One region of the Paenibacillus sp. FSL R7-0313 genome, then DNA from elsewhere that is predicted to be linked to it. Evidence: predicted binding sites of a transcription regulator. Region 1 holds the regulator's gene; the other holds the start of a gene.
The links. The regulator LexA, encoded in region 1, represses DNA repair genes until DNA is damaged. The targets are predictions, from matches to a motif close to CGAACATATGTTCG.

Region 1 (6,262 bases):
TTATGTAGAATCACACAATCCAAGGTGCTTCACATCATTAATTAGCACTTACTAAGTGGTGTGATCTCCAAATCAAAAGAAGCTTTTTCAAAATATTAAGCGCTTACAATCAATATAAAATAATTAGCAATAACTCCCTGCTTCCATTTTAATGAAGTAAGTCAAAAAGAAATTGCTTTAGGACAATCTAAATACTAGTCATACTAGTATGTTAGTTATATTCTAATCCAGCTTCCCCCTAATTTCAATAACTTTTAGTAAAAAAAAATGGAGATCTCTTTTAACAAGGTAATTCAGTCAACAAGCTCAAATAAAAAAACATTGGTAACTTCAAGAACGACATCATCGTTCATTGAAGCTTCCAATGTTTCAGGGTGCTGAGGAAAGATGTTATAGCTGATCTGCTTAGAAATTAGCAATAAGCTGATTTAATTCCGATAAATGCGTTATTTCATGGTCTGGCGCATACGTTTCTTTGTTGGTCTTATGCTCACGGTTAATCCATACGGATTGGATGCCAGATGATAAAGCACCACGAATATCAGTCGTTAACTTGTCTCCAACCATCATGCTCTCTTCGGGTTTAACACCCAGTTTATTCAAAGCATGTTCAAATATCGACGGATCTGGTTTTCCTTTTCCGAAGTTACCCGAGATAATAATCTCATCAAAGAAAGGAGTCAATTCAGGTACACCATCCAACTTCTCTTGTTGCAAAGCAGGACAACCGTTCGTTAACAACAAAAGTTTGTACTTTCCTTGTAACTGGCGCAAGGTATCCATCGTTTCTTCGTATACATGTGGTCTGGATCTCCGTTCTACTCCAAACTGTGCGGCCAGTTGTTCAGCAAGATCTTCCCGATCTATACCCAACTTCAACAAGCCACGACGCCAGGATTCTTTACGGTAAACTGGAGCAAGCTGTTCCAACTGACGGAACTCAGGTTGATCCCCACCAGTAAAGTTAGCCCAAAGGCCTTCAAACGGATTGATTCCAATCATTTTGGTAAAAGGAAAGGTTTCATATGATTCATACAGTCCACGTGCTTCATTACGAACAGCTTCTTCAAGTTCTTCTGGTTTGACCCCAGTCTCTTTCGCTGCGATTAGACAAGTCTCATGAAAAGCTTCTCGAACACTACGCTCATCCCATAATAAAGTATCATCTAGGTCGAACAAAATCGCTTTTAATGCCATTCCGATCATCTACCCCTTTATGCAATAATTACTTTTCGACGGTTTCCACGGTGATCTGGTGTGCTTTTGCAAACTTCAGCAAACGTTCTGCAATCGCATCTGTATCGTAACGGTTCAATAACTTGGTAAACACCCATCTTTTTCCGCGACTGTTATGTTCGATAACAACTGTACCTGGTTCAATTCTGAATTTGACAATATCGTCAACCCCGATTGAACGTTCACGATTACCCTTCGTCGTTATAATCCGATTACTGCTAATCTTGATGTATGGACGGCGAAGCATAAAGATGACTGCCAAAAATACGTAAAGCAGCATTGTCACCCAGTCCCAGGTTGTCATCGGAGCTTGCACAAGGAACGTGCTCATAAACAGATACAAAAAGGCGAGACCGATCAAAAATATAGGGAACAACAGGCTGCGTCCCTTAAAGACTTCTTCACCTGGTGTACCTGTGATTGGTTGACCACTTTTTTTGCGTTGCTGATTTAACTGCTTGGAATTTTTCTTAACCGTTCTCTCGAACGAACGCGACATGAGAATCCCCCTTATGTGTCTTTGTATCGGCTTACATAATTGCAAACCAACATTTCCCCCTATAAATTGCACACTCAAAATAACAGGAAGAAACCTAAATATCATAATGATATCATTAGGTTTCGTTAGTGTTTGAGTTTGCCTTGGTGGCCTTTGTCATTCTCATCATCAACAATCTCAATGGTATCCAGTTGTTGTCTGAAATTGCTGCGAATATTACTCAAATAAATCTCTCTTAGCTCGGCACGTTCAGCAAGTTCTTCCTCCGACAATCCAGTGGACTTTTGCTTACGAGCCAATTCGTTAATGCGTGCTACCAGACTATCTATATCCAAGCTTGTCCCCTCCAAAAATACAAAGTCATATTAACTTTGCCATTATAAAGGCAGCTTGTCAAGCTGACACGCGTTAACACTCATTGATGTGCATTTTATTCTGCAAATTGCGGTAGAGCTAGTACTTGTCCCACTTGGATGGAAGTTGTATGAAGTTGATTCACTTTCTTAATTGCTTCTATATAAATACGTGTATCCATATTCGTAGGTTTATGTTCCAAAGAAATACTCCATAATGTTTCCCCTTGTGAAACGGCTATCTTTCCTCCAGGCAGAACATCATTCTCATTGCCAGCAAATACAGTTAAAACAGTGCTGCATCCAATAAATATAATCAAAGAAGTAATGGCTACCTTTAACATCCATGAAGAAATCTTGAAACGTGCTAAAACCTTCTTGTAGTTCCCTATGTTAGACTTCACCAGTTCCGAATTCATTGGTTCATAAATGCTTTGATAAGTAGAATATCTCATTAAATACCCGCCTCCAAACGTTTGTTCCTATCTCTTGAAATCAATATAACACGAACACTTGTTTTGTTCAATAGATTTTTAGAACAATTGTTCGCTTCTTTTTTGAAGGAGAAATATCTTATTTCACTTCCTTTTGCAAAGCATTTGCAGTATTATGCTCTGACTTTTGGACAATTTCTGATCTATAAGTTAAAAAACACTGATTTAATGCCATTTTATTTAGAACTTATGTTTGTACGAACGGAGGTTCTATGTTATAATTTTCCCAAACGTTACTAAAATGGGGTTGATACGGTATGTCGAAGATATCCAGCAGGCAGCAGGCTATTCTGGAGTTTATACGAAATGAAGTCCGGTTGAAGGGGTATCCTCCTTCCGTACGGGAAATTGGTGAAGCTGTTGGACTTGCTTCCAGCTCAACAGTACATGGACATTTGGATCGTTTGGAGAAAAAAGGTTTGATCCGACGCGACCCTACCAAGCCAAGAGCCATTGAGCTTTTGAGCCAGGAAGAATCTGAGCATTCTCATCAATTTGCTCATAGCGTTGCACGTATTCCTGTCGTTGGTAAGGTTACAGCCGGGGTTCCAATCACTGCAACCGAGAACATTGAAGACTACTTCCCTCTTCCTACACATTATGTAGGCGAACAGAAAGTGTTTATGCTTTCAGTAGTCGGAGATAGTATGGTGGAAGCTGGAATCGTTAACGGTGATTATGTTATTGTCCGTCAACAGCAAACTGCTGATAACGGTGATATCGTCGTAGCAATGACTGAAGACGATGAAGCTACAGTGAAAACGTTCTATAAAGAAAAAGATCATATTCGCCTTCAACCGGAGAATGCGACCTTCGAACCTTTACGTTTGAAACATGTTAGTATTCTGGGTAAAGTCATTGGCCTTTTCCGAGATATTCATTAATATTTAACTTGAGTAACAAAACTAGATGTAATGAAATACGAAAGAGGTTGTCCTGATCAACAGGACAACCTCTTTTTTTCATGTTTATATTATTTTAGCGGCTAATTATTCACTGCGTTTCAGAACACTCTTGTGATGCGAGAACACATCAAAGCTCTGTTGCCCGTGATATGAGCCCATACCGCTCTCTCCTACACCACCAAACGGGAGATAGTGTGAAGTCATATGAGAAAGTGTGTCATTAATACAACCCCCACCGAAGGATACTTGATTCAGAACCTGATCCTGTAGTTGCTCATCCTGTGTGAAGAGATATAGCGCCAATGGTTTTGGCCGGCGAACAATCTCATCCAGCATAGGGTTCAGATCACTGTACGTAAATACAGGAAGAATCGGACCGAAGATCTCTTCTTGCATTACAGCTGATTCCCAGTTCACATCTCCAAGTACAGTTGGCTCAATCAGCAACTGCTCACGTACAGATCGTCCACCTATCAGCGTTTTGCCATCTGTGAGGAATTTCAATAACCGATCAAAGTTACGAGCATTGACAATATGCGGGAAATCAGCGTTCTGTAACACATCGTTCCCAAATTTATCTTTGATCTCTGCGCCAATCAGATTGATCAATTCGTCATGAACTTGTTCATGTACAAGCAAATAATCCGGAGCAACGCAAGTTTGGCCTGCATTCAGGAACTTACCACGAACAATACGCTGAGCCACCAGCTTCAGATCTGCATCGCTATGGACAATAGCAGGACTTTTACCGCCCAACTCAAGAGTTACAGGAGTCAAGTGCTCCGCAGCTGCCTTCATAACAATGCGACCAACACCTGTGCTTCCTGTGAAGAAAATATAATCAAACTTCTCTTTCAACAATGCTGTGCTGGCCTCGACTTCCCCTTCCATAACTGCGATATACTCCTGAGGGAAGATCTCCTGAATCAGATCATACGTCAGACGAGATACGGCTGGTGTTAATTCAGAAGGCTTGATAACTGCACAGTTACCGGCTGCAATTGCTCCAATCAGTGGACCGAAGGCCAATTGGAAAGGATAGTTCCAAGGTGCAATAATAAGCGCCACTCCGTATGGTTCAGGATAAATGGTGCTGACCCCATCCGGCATAGCCGGATTGGTTGGGACTTGTTTGGGTGCAGCCCATTCCTGCAGGTGTTCTAATGCAAAATCCAGTTCACCCAAAACAATACGAATCTCTGAACCGTAAGCTTCCGCCTCTGATTTGTTCAAATCTGCCCGAAGTGCATCTTGAATCCGTTGCTGATACTTTTCAATTCCTTTTCTAAGCTGTTGAAGCGCATTAATCCGATACTCGATATTTTTAGTTTGTCCTGTATAAAAAAATGTACGTTGTTCTGTCACTAGTTGTTTTGCTTGATCCATATTAACATCTCCAATTAATTATTTAAAATTAAATTGCTCAAAATTTAATTAAAGTATACCTCTTCTATATGAAACTTTCAACATACAAATGAAACATCCATTTGTATATATTGGACGATGGTTGGAATTTTGAAAGAATGAATGATAGTACTTGCTACTATGTCGTGGCTATTAGAATTTCTAAGGAGGCTTGATTTAGAACTTTTGCTTCAGACAGTTTAACATTAATGAAAAGTGAGTTTTGCGATTATCTAAATCGACGAACGATTGTGTTTGTTATAATGGTAAGCCTTGGTCACAGATAAACACAAAATTGTTACGTGGGCTAATGAAGAAGAATCAAGATACATTTTTTGACAATTTTATTTCAGACGATTTATCCATTCCCGGCCACAACTTCACAACGAGCAGATTTTAATCCAACAACTACTCATGAGAGCGGTCTTCGAAGAAAGGGTTAAATAATATCAAATCAACTTGTACTACTTCTATTAAAAAAAGTCATCTAGTATCTCACTGATCCGCTGCATTTCATGATCGTCCAAATCTGTTTAGATTGGATATATTACTTAATTAGTTAGAGGAATTTTTGAAAGATACGTTAGCAGATCTGCAAGGGGATGAAATACAAATCACAACGTGATATATGTCATAATTTTACATTGAATTATATGGTATTTTTAGAAAGTAAAGTTTTATAATTCATTCAAAAAAATTCAGGAGGTATTTACATGAAAAAGAAACTAGCCACAATTGGAGCGCTCACTGCTATTGTAGCAAGTATTGCTGTTCCAGCATCACTTGCTTCTGCCTCATCTTCTGTTCAAGGTTCTGTAACTGCACAAAGTGTTACGATTCAGGCGACGCAAAAATATGTGAGATATTCAGATGCTAACAATAAGTATGGAGATGCAAAATATGTTCCAAAGACATATACTTATGCTGATGGAGTTTGGTATGGAGTACTCAATCTAGCATCTACTACCTATTCAAACGGATTATATTACGGAAACTATGAAGGTTACGTAACGAAAATGGAGTAATTTTGTAACCATAAGAAATTCACGTATATTAAATATAACAATAATAAAAGAAGGCTTCTGAATTCAATCAGAACCCTTCTTTTATTACAGGGACATCTATATGACCCATCAGAATAAACGTTGGAGAATAACTATCTTTATTATTCACTTACCTCAAACGTCAGAACCCGATCATATAGGATCTAGTACTTACGGCTCTTGAAAGGCCCTTTCTTATTTTCATGCTTGTCAATTGCATAAGATGCTTTTCCGCTTCCAGCATGTTTTGCTTCGTACCAATCGATAAAGCTGTTAACTTCTTGCATAATCAGATCGAACTCTTTTTCTAAGCCGGTAGTCATAGTCA
Region 2 (6,262 bases), 340 kb from region 1:
TTGAACCAGTGGTATAGACTAACGATTGAACACATGCTTAAGCTTATTTCTTATGCCTCTTCCAAGTATACACGCTCAAAATTGCGTAAAGCTCTGCCGGAGCAATATGTATATATTGTAGAAGAGCTTTTATACAAGACGGATTCGACCAACAATAAGGATCCTTATTACGAGGAAATATATCGGCAAATTATATCCTTGGGCCAGGCGGACAATCTCATTATCGGCCTTGCTTATACGACTCAACGCCTGGTGGTTGACCATCTTCATGTGGTTGGAGATATCTATGACCGGGGGCCGTACCCCGATAAAATTATGGATACACTGATCAACTACCATTCTGTAGACATTCAGTGGGGTAACCATGATGTCCTCTGGATCGGAGCCTACGCGGGTTCTCTGGCCTGCCTTGCGAATATTATTCGGATCTGCGCCAGATACGACAATCTGGATATCATCGAAGATGTATACGGAATCAATCTGCGCCCACTGCTAAACCTGGCGGAGAAATACTATGAGGACAATCCATCTTTCAGACCTAAGCTACAGGCTGGTCATAACCTAACGGAGCAGGAAATTCTGCAGATCACGAAAATTCACCAAGCCATTGCCATGATTCAGTTTAAACTTGAAATCCCGATTATCAAGAGACGCCCATACTTTAATATGTCTGAAAGACTTTTGCTGGAGCAGATTGATTACGACAAAAATGAAATCAACATCTGCGGTAAAACATACCTGCTGGAAAACACCTGTTTTGCAACCATAAATCCGCAGAAGCCTGAACAATTGCTGGAGGAAGAACGCCAGGTGATGGAAAAGCTGCTGTTTTCCGTTCAGCATTCCGAAAAGATGGCCAGACATATGAATTTTCTTATGAAAAAGGGTAGCCTTTATTTAAAATACAACGGGAATTTGTTAATCCACGGCTGTATTCCTTTGGATGAAGAAGGAAATATGGAAGAAATGCAGATTGAAGACAAGACATATGCCGGCCGTCAATTGCTTGATGTTTTTGAGGATTATTTACGTTACGCCTTTGCACATCCGGAAGAGACAGAAGATCTGGCGACGGATATGGTATGGTACATCTGGACAGGGGAATGTTCCTCGCTCTTTGGAAAGAGAGAAATGACCACTTTTGAACGGTACTTTATCCAAGATAAAGAAGCACATAAGGAGAGAAAGAACCCTTACTACCATTTACGTGAAAATGAAGAGATCACTCGAAAAATTTTGCAGGAGTTTGATTTGAATCCAGATCATGGACATGTCATTAACGGTCATACGCCAGTCAAAGAAAGTCGTGGAGAGAGCCCTGTTAAAGCAAACGGAAAAATGATCGTGATTGATGGCGGTTTTTCCAAAGCCTATCAGTCCACAACGGGCATTGCCGGATATACCTTGCTGTACAATTCTTTTGGCATGCAGCTCGTCGCCCATCAGAAATTTAATTCAAAAGAAGATGTGTTATGTAACGGAACAGACGTGTTATCTCTAAAAAGATTGGTGGACAAAGAACTGGAGCGGAAGCTGGTGAGGGAAACCAATGTCGGGGAGAAGCTGCTGCGGAAAATCTCAAACTTGAAGGATCTATTAGAATATCGCTACATGAAATGAAACGATTGCTAAAAATACACACCTTGATCAACCGTTTGAGTGCATTTGAAGTAAACGCTCGTATTGGGCAGGGAAGTAAGAATCCCCTGCCTGTGCGAGCCTTTCTTTTGTTAAAGTGCGATTTAACAACAAACTTTATGACTTACAGTTGAACTAAACGAGGATTTTCAATTGGCGGAGAGGAGGAAGATATGGGCTACAATTCACGGAAGGAAGCAGTGTTTGAGACGAAACGGTTCCGTAACTGTACCATAGCGGCCGGTCGTCGTCATACCGTTGCTCTTAAATCTGACGGAACAGTAATAGCTGTGGGTGATAATAAATATGGTCAATGTAAGGTAAGCGATTGGGGCGATATCGTCGCAGTTGCAGCGGGTAATGTTCATATGGCTACGAATACCGGTAATGCCCATACCGTTGGTCTTAAATCTGATGGGACTGTAACAGCTATAGGTTGGAATAAGCATGACCAATGTAATGTAAGCGAATGGCGCGATATTGTAACCGTTTCGGCAGGTTGGTGCCATACGGTTGGGGTTAGATCAGATGGCACCGTGGTTGCGGTGGGGCGAAATAGTGAAGGGGAATGCAACGTGAGCAGCTGGCATGATATTGTATCGGTCACGACGGGTGACTGGCATACAGTCGGCCTAAAAATAGACGGAACGGTAACAGCCGTTGGTAACAATAAGTATAACCAATGTAGCGTAAACGACTGGGGCGACATATTAGCTGTTTCGGCGGGGTATCTTCATACTGTTGGGCTTAGATGGGATGGCACGGTAGTGGCTGTGGGTAGAAATAATGAAGGTGAATGCGACGTAAGCGGTTGGCGCGATATTGTAGCAGTTGCAGCGGGGAGTTATCATACCGTTGGTCTTAAGTCTGACGGGACGATGGTTGCTGTGGGTTCGAATAAACATCACCAATGTGATGTAAGTGGCTTGCAAGAAATTAGAGCTATCTCGGCGGGGTGTGTCCATACGATTGGACTGAAATCGGATGGTACGATGGTTGCTGTGGGTGATAATGATTATGGACAATGTGATGTAAGTGGATGGAGTAGCATCCAACAATAAAATACTAAGAAAGCAGCAGCTGATGTCGACTGCTTTTATTATTTGTCTCGGGACAAGAACATAATCCAATTGAAGTCGCTAATTTAGCGGCTTTTTGTGCATTGGCTTTTGAATAGCATCCTTAATTGCATATTCAAGTATTTTCGCATTTAAGTCAGGAGAATGAAAACTGTGGTTACAGGTGGGAGTTCAAATGATGGAGAAGCTGGTGTGTCTTAGTATGATTTGAATCCATCACTTCGTCGTATGCCTAATATAAATATTTACCTCTTGCATAAAGAACGTATGTTCGGTTTATAATATACAAACATACGTTCTTAAATGTACAGGAGTGATTTCAGTGTTGACTAAGCAACGAACCATTATGCTCATTGATATGCAGAGCTTTTATGCTTCAGTTGAAAAGGCAAAAATGCCTCAATACAAAAATAGACCATTAGCTGTCGCTGGAGACCCCGCAAGACGTTCTGGAATTATTCTTGCCGCTTGTCCACTAGCCAAAGCGAAGGGTGTATCTACCGCGGAACCACTTTGGCAGTCTCTTCAGAAGTGCCCTGAACTGATCATTGTGAGACCACACATGCAAGAATACATCGAAGTATCCACTCAAATCATGTCCATTATTGAGGAGTTCACCGATCTGGTCGAACCGTACAGTATAGACGAATTATTCGCTGATTTTACAGGGTCCATGCATCTATTCGGTAATGATCCAGTCGATTTGGCCAAGCAAATTCAAGACAAAATCTATAATGAAACAGGCGTTTACGCGAGAGCTGGCATTGGTGAAAACAAAATCATCAGTAAATTGTGCTGCGATATGATCGCTAAAAAAGCAGAGGGGGGCATTTTCCATCTAAAGAAAGAGGAGTTACACCTCCATATTGGAGATAAGCCCATCCGCGATATGTGGGGGATTGGCTCAAGAATGGAAAAACATCTGTGGAAGATGGGCATCCGAACCATTAGAGACCTGGCGAATACGCCTCTTTCCAAATTAAGAAGTAAGTGGGGTGTTAATGGAGAAGTCATCTGGCGAGTTGCAAATGGACTCGACAATTCACCGGTAACCGTCAACACACACAGTACACAAAAGGATATCGGAAACGGAATGACCCTGCCTAGAGATTTCATAGAGGCTTGGGAGATCGAAGTAGTTATCCTCGATATCTGTACAGAAGTGTGCAGAAGAGCCCGTAAAAAGGGACTGATGGGTAGTGTCATATCCGTAAGTGTGTCTGGAGCGGATTTTGACCACCCCACTAGTTTTCACAGACAGGTTAAACTGTCTGATCCTACAAACATAACCGTTGATGTATGCAAGATAGCCAAACGCATATTTCATCAACACTGGGATGGGCAACCTGTGCGCCGTGTAGGCGTATCCCTGTCTCAATTATCCAACGCGGATACATATCAACTATCTTTTTTTGATGATCAAGAGCAGAAACGGGCCATTGATCAGGTGATGGACGACATTAAGGATCGATTTGGCGACATTGCCATTCTACGAGCGAGCTCCATTACGGCTGCGGGTCAAGCGATCGATCGAGCATCTAAAATTGGGGGGCATTATAAATGAGCAAAAAACTGGAGGCCAATGGATTATGGGAATCGAGCCGCATGATGCTTCCACAACATAAAGAACGAATTATACAGCATCGTACTCAAATTCATTATCAAGCGAAACCACTGATCCATGAAGATGAGTGGGAGATTATTACTCAGAATATAGATATGTCGCTCAATTATACATTGCAAGCTACCTTTGAAATATTTACTGAGTCAGGCAATCGGTATATACATGGGATCGTCACTTCAGTCAGTACCTTTGGAAAGAAAATCAAAATTGAAATGGAGAATGGATTTGAATGGGTCGATTTTGATCAATTGGTCGCTGTAAAACTTGAAGAAGGAGGCGTGTAAAGTGCGACAGACTTTCGAGGAACTTTCACTCGTGAAGAGGGTGGTAGAGCTCCCTTATCTTTTAGGTGCTCTGGAGGTAGATAAGCATAAAATATACGCTTCAAACTTTAAGATGAAATCTGTGTATGTTGACTACCTGGACGGTACCCAAAAGAAAATTGCTTTAGAAATGTACAAATCGAAACAAAGGTTAAAGGAACATCATATTAAAATCATAGATGAAGTGAGATCCGAACTGAGTTTAACGGTAGATTATTCGGTGAGAGGTTACATTCATAAAATGACATTATTATGGAGCAAAGTGAAAGTGGATGTAACCTTAATGCTAACCGAACATATGAACGTTGATATTACTGAATTGCCCACATGAACATGGAGTTCAAGCAGAATAAGGTATATAACCACATCCGGTGGATATAATGCATTTAAAACCATTGTTTTCTTCTCCCAAATGGGTAAACCGACCTTTGAAGTTGAAGGGTCGGTATTTTTTGTCTCTATGTCATAGAAAATATATGTTGAGTTTCTGAAAAGTCTGTAGATGAAAATAAAGAATAAAATAAATAAAAATCTGTCGGCGAAGAGCAAGAACATATTCCCTTTGAAGTCGCTATATTAGCGGCTTTTTTGTTTATCTATACAAGTTTCGTGTCCCGAGCCAAGGAGAAAAACTTGTACCGATTGCCGAAACTGACAAAACATAGTCCGATAAATGTTTTACAAATTCGGTGATTCACCAAATCACTCTTCTTACATTCAACTTGTATCCTACTTGTGTACCAGATAATCCGGTATGGAAGCAACCAAATTTCAGGAGGGTATACATTGTGAAAAATAGTAAACGTAACGGTTATCAAAGCTTGATCCTCTCGCTTGTATTTATGCTTGTCATCCTGTCTGGATGCGGGGCATCAGCAAGTTCACGTTCCAGTGAAGGCGGAATGCCAGAAGTAATCCGAATCGGTATTATGCCAAGCGAAGAGGGCGAGATGAACCGTTCTCAGGAACAGCTTGCAACAGACATTACTGAAGCAACCGGCATTCCTGCGGAAATTTTTGTAGCAGAAGATTATAACATGGTTATCGAAGCCCTGCGTGCAGGCAAAATTGAAGTTGGACTGATCGGGCCGTTTGGTTACATCATCGCTACGGAAAGAGCCAATGCCCAACTGCTTGTCCGTTCCGAAAGTGATCAACAATCGAATACGGTAATCCTTGTCCGTAACGACTCCCCATATCAAAGTGTAGAAGACCTTAAAGGAAAAGACTTTTTGTTTGCCGATCCGGCATCAACATCAGGCAATCTGTACCCACGTGCCACATTAATGAAAGAACTTGGTCTTTCCAATAAGGAACTGGATTCCTTTTTCGGCAGTGTAGCGTTCTCCGGTGGACATGACAAATCACTGCTTGCACTGGCAAACGGTAATGCAGATGGGATTGGGACGTCAAGTCTCATGGTGCCGATGATGGCAGAATCAGGACTTATTAAAGAGGAAGATTTCCGCGTGATTGCCGAATCCGATCCGATCGTCGGTGGAGCTCCACTGCTTTATCGTCAAGATTTGCCAGAGGAATTGGTTACACAGCTACGTGATCTTATGCTGGATTACGATACGAAAAATCCCAAATTCCTG

Region 2: NSQ38_RS19285 (DNA polymerase IV) is a predicted target of LexA. The motif match lies at 2,978-2,991, and genes of this name have one in related genera.

The regions. Positions count from the first base shown of each region.
Region 1 is NZ_CP150219.1:4,051,701-4,057,962, reverse strand. It holds gene NSQ38_RS17855 (HAD family hydrolase) at 406-1,197, opposite strand; gene NSQ38_RS17850 (hypothetical protein) at 1,226-1,735, opposite strand; gene NSQ38_RS17845 (DUF896 domain-containing protein) at 1,861-2,070, opposite strand; gene NSQ38_RS17840 (LysM peptidoglycan-binding domain-containing protein) at 2,166-2,543, opposite strand; gene lexA (transcriptional repressor LexA) at 2,840-3,466, shown strand; gene NSQ38_RS17830 (aldehyde dehydrogenase) at 3,572-4,873, opposite strand; gene NSQ38_RS17825 (hypothetical protein) at 5,605-5,916, shown strand; gene NSQ38_RS17820 (hypothetical protein) at 6,099-6,262, opposite strand, start outside.
Region 2 is NZ_CP150219.1:4,396,231-4,402,492, reverse strand. It holds gene NSQ38_RS19295 (fructose-1,6-bisphosphatase) at 1-1,620, shown strand, start outside; gene NSQ38_RS19290 (chromosome condensation regulator) at 1,812-2,699, shown strand; gene NSQ38_RS19285 (DNA polymerase IV) at 3,043-4,281, shown strand; gene NSQ38_RS19280 (YolD-like family protein) at 4,278-4,625, shown strand; gene NSQ38_RS19275 (hypothetical protein) at 4,627-4,995, shown strand; gene NSQ38_RS19270 (phosphate/phosphite/phosphonate ABC transporter substrate-binding protein) at 5,453-6,262, shown strand, end outside.